DNA from 2 places in the Aerococcus sp. UMB1112A genome. Region 2 is predicted to be linked to the other one. Evidence: predicted binding sites of a transcription regulator. Region 2 holds the regulator's gene; the other holds the start of a gene.
The links. The regulator HrcA, encoded in region 2, represses chaperone genes, less so after heat shock. The targets are predictions, from matches to a motif close to TTAGCACTCNNNNNNNNNGAGTGCTAA.
Positions count from the first base shown of each region.

Region 1: QP860_RS09250 (co-chaperone GroES) is a predicted target of HrcA. The motif match lies at 4,757-4,783, and genes of this name have one in related genera.

Region 1 is NZ_JASPDS010000022.1:6,905-13,700, reverse strand. Features, by position in the region: gene QP860_RS09265 (aldehyde dehydrogenase family protein) at 203-1,612, opposite strand; gene QP860_RS09260 (NADPH-dependent FMN reductase) at 2,018-2,569, opposite strand; gene groL (chaperonin GroEL) at 2,751-4,376, opposite strand; gene QP860_RS09250 (co-chaperone GroES) at 4,438-4,710, opposite strand; gene QP860_RS09245 (hypothetical protein) at 4,958-5,152, shown strand; gene QP860_RS09240 (redox-sensing transcriptional repressor Rex) at 5,261-5,887, opposite strand; gene QP860_RS09235 (glycoside hydrolase family 3 protein) at 5,966-6,796, opposite strand, start outside.
Region 2 is NZ_JASPDS010000002.1:62,563-69,358, forward strand. Features, by position in the region: gene dnaJ (molecular chaperone DnaJ) at 1-1,057, opposite strand, end outside; gene dnaK (molecular chaperone DnaK) at 1,150-2,973, opposite strand; gene grpE (nucleotide exchange factor GrpE) at 3,032-3,601, opposite strand; gene hrcA (heat-inducible transcriptional repressor HrcA) at 3,620-4,681, opposite strand; gene QP860_RS01500 (MetQ/NlpA family ABC transporter substrate-binding protein) at 4,930-5,781, opposite strand; gene QP860_RS01505 (LytS/YhcK type 5TM receptor domain-containing protein) at 5,973-6,796, shown strand, end outside.

The DNA of each region.
Region 1 (6,796 bases), on a different contig from region 2:
AAGTCGGAAACGTGCAAGCCTTGCTTGCCCTTATCCCGACTTACTCCAAGCTTCCAAAGCTAAACGCTCTTGCTCACACCCTTTATAGTCGGATTCGGTCTGGCAGCTTTCGTATCACTTCACAAGCCCCCGCCGCAGTCCTTCAGACTGCTCTGGTGACTTGCTCCAGTGAACGAAAGCTAAACGCCAGCCCTCACACCCTTTATTTTTCAAAGATGGCTTTGATTTCGACGTAGTCTTCTAGGCCGTAGTAGCCTTTTTCGCGACCTAAGCCGGACATTTTGTAGCCGCCGAATGGTGCTTGATCGCTACCTGGATTATCGTTGACGAAGACGTTACCTGTCCGCAATTGGCGAGCCACTGCCTTGGCTTCTTCTTCTGGACCAACGACAGCGCCAGAGAGGCCATAAGGGGAGTCATTGGCTTGTTTGATGGCGTCTTCTGTGTCGGTATAGGTCAGCACACAGAGGACCGGGCCAAAGATTTCTTCCTGGGCGATGGTCATGTCATTGGTCACATTGACAAAGACTGTCGGATCCACATAGTAGCCTGTCCGGTCTACTTTTCCTCCGCCTACCAAGACTTCAGCACCTTCTGCCTTACCTTTTTTGATATAGTCTTCAACGGTTTCTTTTTGCTTAGCGGAAACCATAGGGCCAACTTTAGTTGCTTCATCGGCTGGGTCACCGAGGACCACTTCTTTGTCATAGAAGGCTTTGATAGCCGTCTTATAGTCTTCCAATTCATCTTCTGGGACAAAGAGGCGGGTCAAGGCTGCACAGGTCTGCCCTTGATTATCGAGCACAGTATTCATTGACTTAGCCACAGCGAGTTCCTTATCACCACCTTTGAGGGCAATGAGAGCAGACTTACCACCGAGTTCAAGGACGAGGCGCTTGATACTACCACTCGCTTTATCGTAGAGGCCGCGGCCGACTTCGGTTGACCCGGTAAAGGAAATGATAGCCACATCCTCATGGCCAGCGAGAAGGTCTCCAGCTTCACTCCCCCGCCCGGTGATCAAGTTAACGACCCCTTTAGGTAGGCCAGCTTCTTCAATAATTTCCATGAATTTAATGGCTGTGAGAGGGGTATCTGAGGCGGGTTTGACCACAATGGTATTACCAGTTAAAAGAGCTGGAGTGAGCTTACGTTGGATCTGGTTCAAAGGATAATTCCATGGCGTAATGCAGGCAACCACTCCCGATCCTTCTTTAATAACAGTCGCCGTATCGTAACGTTCTTCAAAGTTGAAGCGGTCCAAGGCCTTGAGACTTCCTTCCAATTCCCCGATCGATTTGCGCACCTGGTTATCTCGGGAAAAAGCCTTGCTAGCGCCCATCTCTTCAACCACAATATCGACTAATTCTTCCTTATGCGCTTTAAGGCCTTCAAGCACCTTCTCTAAATAGCCCTTGCGTTCATCTACAGCTAAACCATTCCAAGACGGAAAAGCAGCCTTAGCTGCAGCCACAGCGTCGTCCACATCTTCAGCATTACTAGTTGGAACTTGAGCAATCACTTCTTCACTTGTTGGATTAATGACATCGGTATATTGACCAGACTTGCTGTCTACCCATTCACCGTTAATATAGTTTTGATAGGTCTTCATCAAAAAAGCCTCCTTCAGCTTGCTGTTAAGGGTTTACACTTCCCATTATCAAGTATCCGACTAGAGAATTCAAGTCAGAGGGGTCCAAGAAGAGAGTGTGACAAAAGTCGATCAAGCCTGAACCAGTGGAGCGAACTATGGGAAATCGTTGGTAAACGATTTCCAAATAGTTTGTAGTCGGGTTCAGACTGGCAGAAATAGGTCTTCTTCACAAAGATTCGCCGAAGACCTTCAGTCTTCTCTGGATCTTTGCTCCAGAGGTCTATTTCCCCCGCCAGCCCTCACACCCTGCATGAAGTGGATGTCAGGCCTGACTTTTGGACCATGTTTTTGAAAAAAGTTCGCTATTTAAAAAGAGGCTGGGACATCTGTCTCAGCCTCTTGAAGTCTGAATTGAAACTTAGCTTAGATAAATTTTCCTGCGAATTCAGCGAAGGCTTTACCAGCACTTGCTAAGAATTCTTTGGTATCTTCTGCTGTAATTTCACCGTTTTCACCGATGTAGTCAGCAGAGTTCCCAATGTAAAGTTCAGGTTGTTGCATAACAGGCATATCTAAGAAGACTAAAGATTGACGGAGGGTATGGTTAGCGATAGCACCACCGATACCTGCTGGTGATTGTGAGGCAACAAGAGCTGGCTTGCCTTCCCAAACGCTTGAACCATATGGACGAGAACCTAAGTCGATCGCATTCTTCAAGCTCGCTGGAATGCTACGGTTGTGTTCAGGTGTGACGAAGATAATAGCATCTTGAGCGCGCACTTCATCACGGAAACGTGTATATTCAGCAGGTTGTTCAGCTGCTTCATCATAGTCTTGGCTATAGAGTGGAAGGTCAGCCGTTTCGATAAAGGTCACTTCAGCGTCACTTGGTAAACCTGCCACTAATCCTTTTGCAATTGCTTCAGAAAATGAATTCTTACGGATTGAACCTAAAACTACACCATATTTTGCCATAAAATAAATCTCCTTCTTTCTTTTATACTTTTGACTTAATAATTTATCTTATACTTCTATGATAATAGTTCAGTTTCGAAATTTCAAGCCAAACGACTCGAAAAGTTTTTGGTATTTGTAGTTATAAGTAAAAAACAAGAACCCTCTTCTGAGAGTTCTTGCTTCTTCTTTAATCAGTGGCTTAGTACATGCCACCAGCCATAGCACTTGGGTCAACTGCTGGTGCTTCTAGTTCTGGTTTATCCGCAACAACACTTTCTGTTGAGAGGATAAGGCCTGCAACTGAGCCAGCATTTTGTAGGGCTGAACGCGTTACCTTAGTTGGGTCAACAATCCCAGCTTCAATCATATCTACCCATTCATTGTTTTGGGCATTGAAACCAATACCTAGGTCTTTAGAACGGAGGCGTTCCACAATAACTGAGCCTTCTAAGCCAGCATTTTCAACAATTTGGCGGAGAGGTTCTTCCAAGGCGCGGGCTACAATCCGAGCACCTGTTGCGGCGTCACCTTCCAGCTCTTCGGTTGCTTTTTCAACTTTTTCTTGAACGTTCATGAGAGCAGTACCCCCACCAGCAACGATACCTTCTTCAACTGCTGCACGGGTTGCATTCAAGGCATCTTCAATGCGGAGTTTACGTTCTTTTTGTTCAGATTCAGTTGCGGCACCGACTTTAACAACGGCTACCCCACCAGCTAATTTAGCTAAGCGTTCTTGGAGTTTTTCACGGTCATAGTCAGATGTGCTTTCTTCGATTTGTTTACGGATTAAGGCAATACGTTGTTCTAATTGTTCCTTATTGCCGCCACCTTCAACAACTGTGGTGTGGTCCTTGGTTACAGTAACGCTACCAGCCTTACCTAAATGGTTGATGGTTGCGTCTTTCAATTCTAAGCCGAGATCTTCAGAGATCACTTGACCACCCGTTAAGACAGCTAAGTCTTCTAGCATTTCTTTACGACGGTCGCCGAAACCTGGTGCTTTAACAGCAACCACATTCATGGTCCCGCGTAATTTGTTCAGTACTAGGGTTGGGAGAGCTTCCCCATCTACATCATCAGCAATTAAGAGCAGTGGGCTACCTTGTTGTAAGATTTGTTCAAGAAGAGGAAGGATATCTTGGATATTTGAAATCTTACGGTCTGTTAAGAGAATGTAAGGATTTTCCAAGCTGGCTTCCATTTTTTCATTGTCTGTTACCATATATTGGGAGAGGTAACCGCGGTCGAATTCCATCCCTTCAACCACATCTAAGGTCGTATCGATAGACTTAGAGTCTTCAATGGTAATCACACCATCTTCGCCAACCTTGCCCATAGCTTCAGCAATTAGCTTGCCGACTTCTTGGTCACCTGATGAGATAGCGGCAACGTTAGCAATGGCATCTTGAGATTCCACTTGAACAGAGTTTTCCTTCAAGCCTTCAACAGCTGTCCGGATTGCTTCGTCAATCCCGCGGCGAACGCCGACAGGGTTAGCACCAGCGGTCACATTCTTCAAGCCTTCACGAACAATCGCTTGGGTTAGGATTGTTGCAGTAGTGGTTCCGTCACCAGCTACATCATTGGTCTTAGAAGCTACTTCAGCGACTAATTTAGCCCCCATGTTTTCGAAGTGGTCTTCTAATTCGATATCTTTAGCAATGGTTACCCCATCATTAGTGATCAATGGTGAACCATAGCTTTGTTCGAGGACAACGTTACGTCCCTTAGGCCCCAAGGTAATCTTCACCGTATTCGCTAACTTGTCCACACCGCGCACTAAAGCTTGACGGGCATCTTCTGAAAATTTAATATCTTTTGCCATTAAAATTCATGCTCCTCTCGATACACAAGTAATGATTCAATCTTTAAATTTAATTTTTGATCTAGTCTTCAATGACAGCGACAATATCTTTCGCCTTTAAGATGAGGTATTTTTCACCAGCATATTCCACTTCATTGCCGGCATATTTTTCAAATAAGACAAGGTCATCTTTCTTAACTGGACTTGTGAAATCTTCTGTTTCATCTGCAACTGCAATAACACGTCCCACTTGGGATTTTTCTTGGGCTGCAGATGGTAGTATAATACCAGACGTTGTTTTTTCTTCTTGTTCTTCAAGCTGAACAATCACACGTTCATTTAAAGGTTTTAACATAATTCACATTCCTCCATCAGTTCCAAAAACAATTCACTTTTTATCGTTAGCACTCACAACTTCCAAGTGCTAACTTACATTTATTATCTTAAAACATTTTATTTTAGAATGCAAGTCTTTTGTTGACTTTTTTTGACCTTTTAGCCTTTCTTTAAATTTTCCGCCAAAATAGCTGATCTCACTTGTCTTTTAGCTATATTTTCGTTACATTACATATTACGATGCAAGATTAAAAAGGAGTGTTGCTATGTCTTTACAATCACTAGTCATGAATATTGTGCTAAAAATCATCCTGGCTGGTCTCTTCCTCTCCCTGGCTATTTCAATGGTCAGTGAAAACGGTTGGTCCTTCCTTCCCTTCATTAATATTCTCTTAGCAAGCCACGATATCTTCCAAAGTATCCAATTAATTCGAGCCTACCAGAGAATCAAAAATCTATAAACCAGATAAGTCGGCTTAAAAGCCATTAATCAAAAAGTGCCCCAAAGAGAGCTACTTGGCTCCTTTGAGGCACTTTTTTGATCGTTTTAGGCTAGAAAGTTTTTCTCCTTAGTGGTTGGTCACGTAGTAGATCAGCGTTTGTAATTCATTAGCTAAGTCAACTGTTTGGACAAAAATATCTTTAGGAACATTAAGTCGGCTGGCCGAAAAATTCAAAATACCCTTGACGCCAGCTTCTTCAAGCTGTGGCACCACACTCTGAGCAGCCTGACCTGGTACGGCCAAGATCACGATATCGATCTGGCGCGCTTCCAATTGGTCAACTAACTCGTCCATACTATAAATCGGAACCCCCTCATGAATCTTCCCCACCTTATCTGGGTCAATATCAAAAGCGGCATTAATATGAACATTGTTTGACTGCTTAAAATTATAAGAAATTAAGGCATTCCCCAAATTCCCCACACCGATCAGAGCGACCATGGTGAGCTGGTCTTGGCTCAGTAGGCGGCTGAAAAATTCAATTAAATGATCAATTTCATAACCATAGCCCCGTTTGCCTAAAGTCCCAAAATAAGAAAAATCACGTCGGATGGTGGCACTGTCCACTTTTACCGCATCAGAAATCTGTTCGGAAGAGACACGGTCCATCCCCATTGCCTTGAAATTCTTCAAGCATCGATAGTAGATTGATAAGCGTTTAGCTGTTGCCTTTGGTATCTTTTTCACTAGAATCCCCCCTGTTTGTTCAATTGTGAAAAATAGAATAGGAATATTTTACCAGGATTTCGACTTTGGAGCAAATCTAAAACTTTAATTTAAGCTTAAGCCGAAACCATAAGTGTAGCTATTTCCCGCACTATCTTGATAGGCATAAGCGCGGTCCATATACTTGTCCTTATCGTAGCCTGGTACATCATTTGGTGAGGCACAAATGCCTTCATCATTAACCGCAATCACGTCATCATTGGCAGGTAGGGTTAGAGGCAATTTCCCCTTGGCAGGGCAGGCCCCTGTATAGACATCAATGATGGCCTGGATAAAGCTATTGAAGCTGGCAGTTAAGGCATCAGCTAAAGGCTCAACATTTTCCAAGATAAATGGCAAGTCGAGGTTAACGTTAATAATCGTATGGTCAACCGCTGCTTGGATGGCCTTCACCCGGTCGAGGTCCACGTTGGTTGCTTGGTGGATCTGTAAGTCCAGATAGCCTGAAGTGGCTTCGAAGTAAGAACCCGAGATTGGTTCTAAGAAGAGTAAGGCAATATCCGCTTCGTGGTAGTCCGTCACCAGGTCAATCTGTGGGAAGGCCTTGCGAATCTGCTCTGGTAATTCTTGGTTCAGTTCATCGGTATTACCGAAGATTCCTTGCTTGCGGCGGCTGGCCATTTCCTCTTCATTATAGACCTTGGTAAAGATTTCCGCATAAACTTTTTTGCCCGCTAACTTGTCCTCAGTCAAAGGCAAGAGCTCTTGGTCATTCTTCAAGAGAACCACCGATTCCTGGTGGGCCTGATAGGCTATCTCGCGGCTATCTTCCGTATTGGTGATAGCTTCTGCCTGGTCAATATCTTGGTAAGGATTCTCGAATAAGCCGAGAGCAAAAAGCTCCTTCAAAGTGCCTTCCAAACGGGCATTCACTGT
Region 2 (6,796 bases):
GATTTTTCGGTGTCACAACCTTGACTGTGACATGTTGGTCACCGGTTGAATTGGAATTAATCTTAGCGACACCCTTGCCCCGCAAGCGGAAGTTATCCCCGGACTGGGTTCCAGCTGGAATCTTCATCTTCACCTTGCCGTGGACAGTTGGAATTTCTACCTCATCGCCTAGAGCGGCTTGAGCGAAATTAATGGGGTATTCGAAGTAAATATCAGCGCCCCGGCGGTCAAAGATATCACTCTCTTGGACTCTAAAGACAACATAAAGGTCGCCCTTAGGCCCTCGGTTATAACCAGCGTTCCCTTGGTCAGCTAGGCGCATGCTTTGGCCATCATCCACTCCGGCAGGAATATTAACCTTGACGGTGTGGGTAACGGTTTCACGGCCAGATCCATGGCAGTGGTCACATTTGTGTTCAATAACTTCCCCTTCTCCATCACAGTTAGGGCAAGTCGTTTGGGTTTGCATCCGCCCGAATGGCGAGTCACGGGTTTGGTTGACAACCCCGCTCCCATTACATTGCTGACAGCGTTTGGCTGCCGTACCAGGCTTAGCCCCCTTACCATTACAAACATGGCACTCTTCCTCGCGCTTATACTTAATGGTCTTTTCAACCCCAAAGACGGCTTCCTTAAAGCTTAAGTCAATGGTGTACTGCAAGTCATCCCCCTGGCGAGGAGCATTCGGATTGCGAGCTTGGCCAGATGAGAAACCACCGAAGCCGCCGAAGCTCGATCCTCCACCAAAGAATTGGGAAAAGATATCTTCAAAGTCGGACCCCGTATAAGATTGGTAGCTACTTTGGCCACCTCCGAAGCCACCAAAGCCGCCTTGAGCCCCGGCATGGCCAAACTGATCATACTGAGACCGCTTCTGTTCATCACTCAAGACTTCATAAGCTTCCGTTATTTCTTTAAATTTTTCCTCAGCATCGGGAGCATCGCTGATATCAGGGTGGTATTTTTTAGATAGCTTGCGGTAAGCTTTTTTTATTTCTGCTTGGCTAGCGTCCTTAGAAACGCCTAGAATATCGTAATAATCACGTTGTGTTGCCACGCGCTTCCCTCCTATCTCATCTTCTTATCTGTTAACTTTCAAAAGAAAACCCCCTGCCCTTGGCGCAGAACAGGGGATAAACTCGAACTTAATTAGTCATTATCGACTTCTTCAAAGTCAGCGTCAACGGAGCCGTCATCATTTTTGCCATCTTCTTCACCATTTTGAGCGTCAGCTTCTGCTTGAGCTTGTTGGTAAAGTTGGACCGTTAGATTTTGAAGGACTTCGTTCAATTCATCTTTCTTAGCACGCATGTCATCCAAGTTATTGGCTTCTTGGGCAGCCTTCAATTCATCTTTCAGGCTATTGGCCTTATCGATTTCAGCTTGGTCAACCTTGCCTTCCACGTCTTTAGTGGTTTTTTCAGTTTGGAAGATCAATTGTTCCACTTCATTCTTCAAGTCAGCTTCTTCTTTACGTTTTTCGTCTTCAGCTGCGTTAGCTTCAGCATCCTTCATCATCCGGTCAATTTCTTCTTCGGTTAAGCCGGAATTAGATTGGATAGTGATGGCTTGTTCCTTACCTGTGCCTTTATCCTTAGCGCTAACGTTAACAATCCCGTTCTTGTCGATGTCGAAAGTAACTTCGATTTGTGGAACACCACGTGGGGCTGGGTTGATATCAGTTAATTGGAAGCGTCCTAAAGTCTTGTTGTCTTCTGCCATTGGACGTTCACCTTGGAGAACGTGAATGTCTACGGCTGGTTGGTTATCAGCTGCAGTTGAGAAGACTTGAGATTTAGAAGTTGGAATAGTTGTATTCCGGTCGATTAACTTGGTGAAGACACCACCCATGGTTTCGATACCCAGTGATAATGGGGTAACGTCTAAGAGTACAACGTCCTTCACATCACCTGTAATTACCCCACCTTGGATAGCGGCACCCATGGCAACCACTTCGTCAGGGTTAACAGAACGGTTAGGATCTTTGCCTGTTTGTTGTTTAACGGCGTCAACAACCGCTGGAATACGGGTAGACCCCCCAACTAAGATCACTTCATCAATATCTGAAGCTTTAAGGCCAGCATCAGCTAAGGCTTGTTGGACAGGTTTCTTCGTCCGTTCAACCAGGTCAGCCGTTAATTCATTGAACTTAGCCCGACTTAAAGTAGTTTCTAAGTGTAGAGGACCGGATTCACCAGCTGAAATGAAAGGTAAGCTGATTTGGGTTGAAGTAACCCCTGACAAGTCTTTCTTAGCTTTTTCAGCGGCGTCTTTTAGACGTTGCATAGCCATCTTGTCAGATGAGAGGTCAATCCCATTTTCCTTCTTAAAGTCTTCAACTAAGAAGTCAACAATCTTGTTATCGAAGTCATCCCCACCAAGTTCATTGTCACCTGCAGTGGATAGTACTTCGAAGACACCATCGCCTAATTCAAGGATGGAAACGTCGAAAGTCCCACCACCCAAGTCAAAGACGAGAACTTGTTCTTCAGAATCAGTCTTGTCTAAGCCATAAGCTAGGGCAGCTGCGGTTGGTTCGTTAACAATCCGGTCAACCTTCAAGCCAGCGATCTGACCAGCATCTTTAGTTGCTTGACGTTGGGCATCGTTAAAGTAAGCAGGAACGGTAATCACGGCATTGCTTACCGTTTCGCCGAGGTAGTCTTCCGCATATTTCTTCAGGTATTGAAGAATCATGGCAGAGATTTCTTCAGGGGTATAATCCTTATCATTTAAGTGAACCTTGTAACCCGATTCACCCATGTGACGTTTGATGGATGCAACTGAATTAGGGTTGGTAACCATTTGACGTTTAGCTACTTCACCGACAGATGATTCCCCATCTTTAAAGGATACAACAGATGGTGTCGTCCGGTTACCTTCTGGGTTTGGAATAATCTTAGGTTCGCCACCTTCAAGTACTGCGACAGCTGAGTTTGTAGTTCCTAAGTCAATACCAATAATTTTTGCCATAATGTAAAATCTCCTTTTCTTCGATTATTCGCTCTATAGCGTGAACATTAGTCTTTTTTTATTGTGCAATGATAACCATTGCAGGTCTTAAGACGCGGTCCTTTAAGACATAACCTTTTTGGTAAACTTCAACAATTTCTTCTGCTTCTTGACCTTCTTCAGCAGGCACAGAAGAAACGGATTGGTGGAAGTTCGGGTCAAAGGCTTCACCGACTGGATCGATCACCTCAACCCCTTCTGCCTTCAAGGCTTGAAGCAAGCTTTGGTGGACCATCTCAACCCCCTTCTTCAGATTATTGGACGCTTCGTCATCAGCTTCAATAGCCAAGGCGCGTTCCAAATTATCTAGGGAAGGAAGAATGGCTTGGGCCAAATTTTGTGACCGATACTTGGCCGCATCTTGTCTTTCGTTAGCATTGCGGCGCTGGATATTTTTGATTTCAGCAGATAAACGTAAGATTTGATCATCTTTTTGCGCGATCTTATCTTCCAATTCAGCCACCGGATCTGCTTGACTTTCTTCTTTTTCTATATTTGTTTCATTTGTTTCAGTTTGTTCGTCGACTTCTTCATTAGAAACTTTCTCTTTTTCTTCTTCTCTTTCGAAATCTTTTTCCTGATCTGACACTTGAGTAAAGCCTCCTTTTTAATTTTGCCTTAATTCATTGCTCTCATCCAAATACCTGCGAATGGCAGATCGCATCCCATTAAAAAGCTGGGCAACCTGCAAGTAAGACATGGTTTCTGGACCGAGAATCGCAAATGTAATTTGATTAGCAGGATCTTCTTCACCAATTGTTGAAGTCATTAAACTCATATGCTTGAGCCGTTTATCTTCTAATTCCTTGCCGATGCGAATCTGAATACCGGTTTGGGGTTCCTCGATTAGCTGGGTGACCACATCTTGGTCGCTCAATAAGGCATTAAGATTTAAGATTTGGTCAATCTCGTCTTTCTTCGATAATGTTTGATAAAACTTATCCGTGCCTTGAATATTGAGCCTCTCTTCATTTAATTTCATCAGCAAGCTTTGAATGAGTAACTCTTTCTCAAGTAAATGTTGGACCGAACGATCCAAATAGTGGATATAGTCTTGGCGCAAACGCAGGACAACTTCATAGAGTGGGAGTCCCACCAGCTCTTCATTCACCAAATGAACAAGCTGGTCAAGCGCGCCTTCGTCCAATCCTTCAGGAATCGTGAAGACTTGATTTTCAACAGCTTCTTGGTCAGTAATGAGAATCGCCATTGCCTTGTGTGGTGTCATGCCAACAATCCGAAAGGCAGCTAAGCGATGGTGGGTTACTTGAGGACCCAAGGCGATAGCAACGTAACTTGTCAGTTCAGCCATCGCCTCAGTTGACCGAGCAATTATATCTGCCAACTGGGTATAGGGCGAAGCAAAAATCTCTTCAACCCGCTCAGCCTGGTCTCGACTTAAACCGCGATCAATTAGTCCCCCGTAACGGGGCAAAATATAATTGATATAATAGCGGTAGCCTGACTCAGTCGGCACTCGTCCTGAAGAGGAATGCATCTTCGTTAACAAGCCAAGCTTCTCCAAATAACTCATCTCATTACGGATAGTCGCCGAACTTGCATTAATATGGGGGTCATCAGCTAAGGCCTTGGACCCCACAGGCTCAGCAAGGGACGCATGAGCATCGATCACTGCCTGCAAGATCAGCATTTGTCTTTCTGTTAACATGTTCTCACCTCTTTAGCACTTGGCGACTTCAACTGCTAACACATATAATATATCATGTTCAGAAATTAATGTCAACAATAGTCAAACATTTTTTTGATCTTTTAACAAGAGAAAATATATGTGCACTAGACCAAAGATCTAAACTATCTACTTAGGCTAAAAAAAGCCCTAGTTTCATAAGCTTAGGGATGTCCATTTTAAATAAAAAAGTCATGAACAAATTGAACATGACTTTTGGTTAATGCCTCTTACTTCTCGTATTGACTGGCTGCTTTAATTTCTTCCTGGTCTAATTTAACCGGCTGTTTGGTCCCTTTAAATTTTTCCTTAACAAAATTTTGAACATCCTCCGAATGGTAGAGGTCGAGAAGTTTTTTAAGGGCTTCTTTATTGGGATGGTCCTTGGCAACCGCAAGGATATTGACGCTGCCCAGAGTATCGTCATTGACACTTTCTTTATAGATCGTATCCTCTTCTAGATCCAAGCCTGCTTCCATGGCAATCGTGTTGCCGATGCAGGCCGCATCTAGGTCAGTCAAGCTGCGTGGTAGGGTATTCTCATTCATCACGTCAAAATTTAATTGTTTGGGGTTGGCCTGGATATCATCCACACTGTAGAGGCTCTTCTCTTCATCACTTAACTCAATTAAGCCCGCTGCCTGAAGCAAGAGCAAGGCCCGGGACTGGTCAGAAGGATAGTCTGCTAAGCCGATATGAGCCCCTTGGTCCAGATCTTCCAACTTGTCCAAGTTAGCGGAATACAGGCCCATGGGTTCAAAATAAGTCGATCCCAGAGCTACAAGGGAGTCGCCTTGTTCTTGGTTGAAGCTATTCATGTAGGCAAAATTCTGGAAGGCATTGACATCAACCTCCCCTTCAGCCGTCGCTGTATTGAGAACTGGACCTTCGACAAAATCTTTAACCTCAATTTCAAAACCAGCCTCCTGAGCTGCATCCGACTTAGCAATATAGCGCCAGATTTCAGCATCCGAAGCCTTAGAACCAATTAATACCTTCTGTTGGCCCTTCTGTCCCTGGCAGGCTCCTAATAAGAAGACCAAGGAGACCAGGAGAAGCAATCGCCATCCTTTTCTTACCATCTAATCATTCCTTTCTAATAAAACGCTTTATCCTTATTATAATGATAAAATTAAAAATTGTAAGAGGCAATCTTCAGCCTCTAGTCGCTTTTAGGAGAATCTGTTAAACTTAGCAATAGCTAAAGAAAATCGATCAATAGTGTATATAATTGCTAAACCCCAACTATTTTTCATGAAGAGAGGCTCGTTAAATGCTTGAACTTTTTATGCTGTTGATGGAGCGGGCCGGCTTGATGGTTCTTCTCGCCTACGCCCTACTCTATATTCCCCGCTTCAAGGAGGCCCTGGTCAACCGTCAATCAAAAAAAGACTACCTGGTCTTATTGGTCGTCTTTGCTGCCTTCACCGTCTTTGCCAATATTTCTGGGATTGAAATCCTTGCCTCAAGGGAGATTGTCCCCGTCCACACCTGGTCCATCCAGGCGGGCTCTGCTATTGCTAACTTCCGGGTCGTTATTATCGGTATCGCAGGTCTGGTTGGTGGCTTTGCCCTGAGCTTGCCCATTGCAGGTCTATCGGCTTTAATCCGCTGGCTCCAAGGTGGGGATACGGCATATATCTATGTGACATCCTCCCTCTGTATCGGCTTAGCAGCAGCCTATCTAGGTCAGTTTTTTCCCAGTTCGCTCAAGGCTATCCAAGTCCGCCAGGCTGCTCTTTCGCTCATGGGCTTGGAGCTAATCCAATTGTCCCTCATTGCCCTCCTCTCTCCTTCTAGCCAGGAAGCCCAATCTCTCCTCCAACTTATCGCTCTACCTATGCTAGTAACGGATGGGCTAGGGGTCTGGCTTTTTTTGAGCGTTATCCAGCAGAGCTTGCGCGATTTAGAGTGGGCAAAGATTTCCCAGACCAAGGATATTTTCCTGGTGACTCAAAAGATCCTGCCCTACTTCTCCAGTCAAATGACCCAAGAGAGCGCGGAGATCATTTCACTTAAACTCTATGAGAGCTTCGACCTCCAAGCCATCGCCGTCTATAGCCCCAAAAGCCAGCTCTACGCCTATCCCAAGTCACT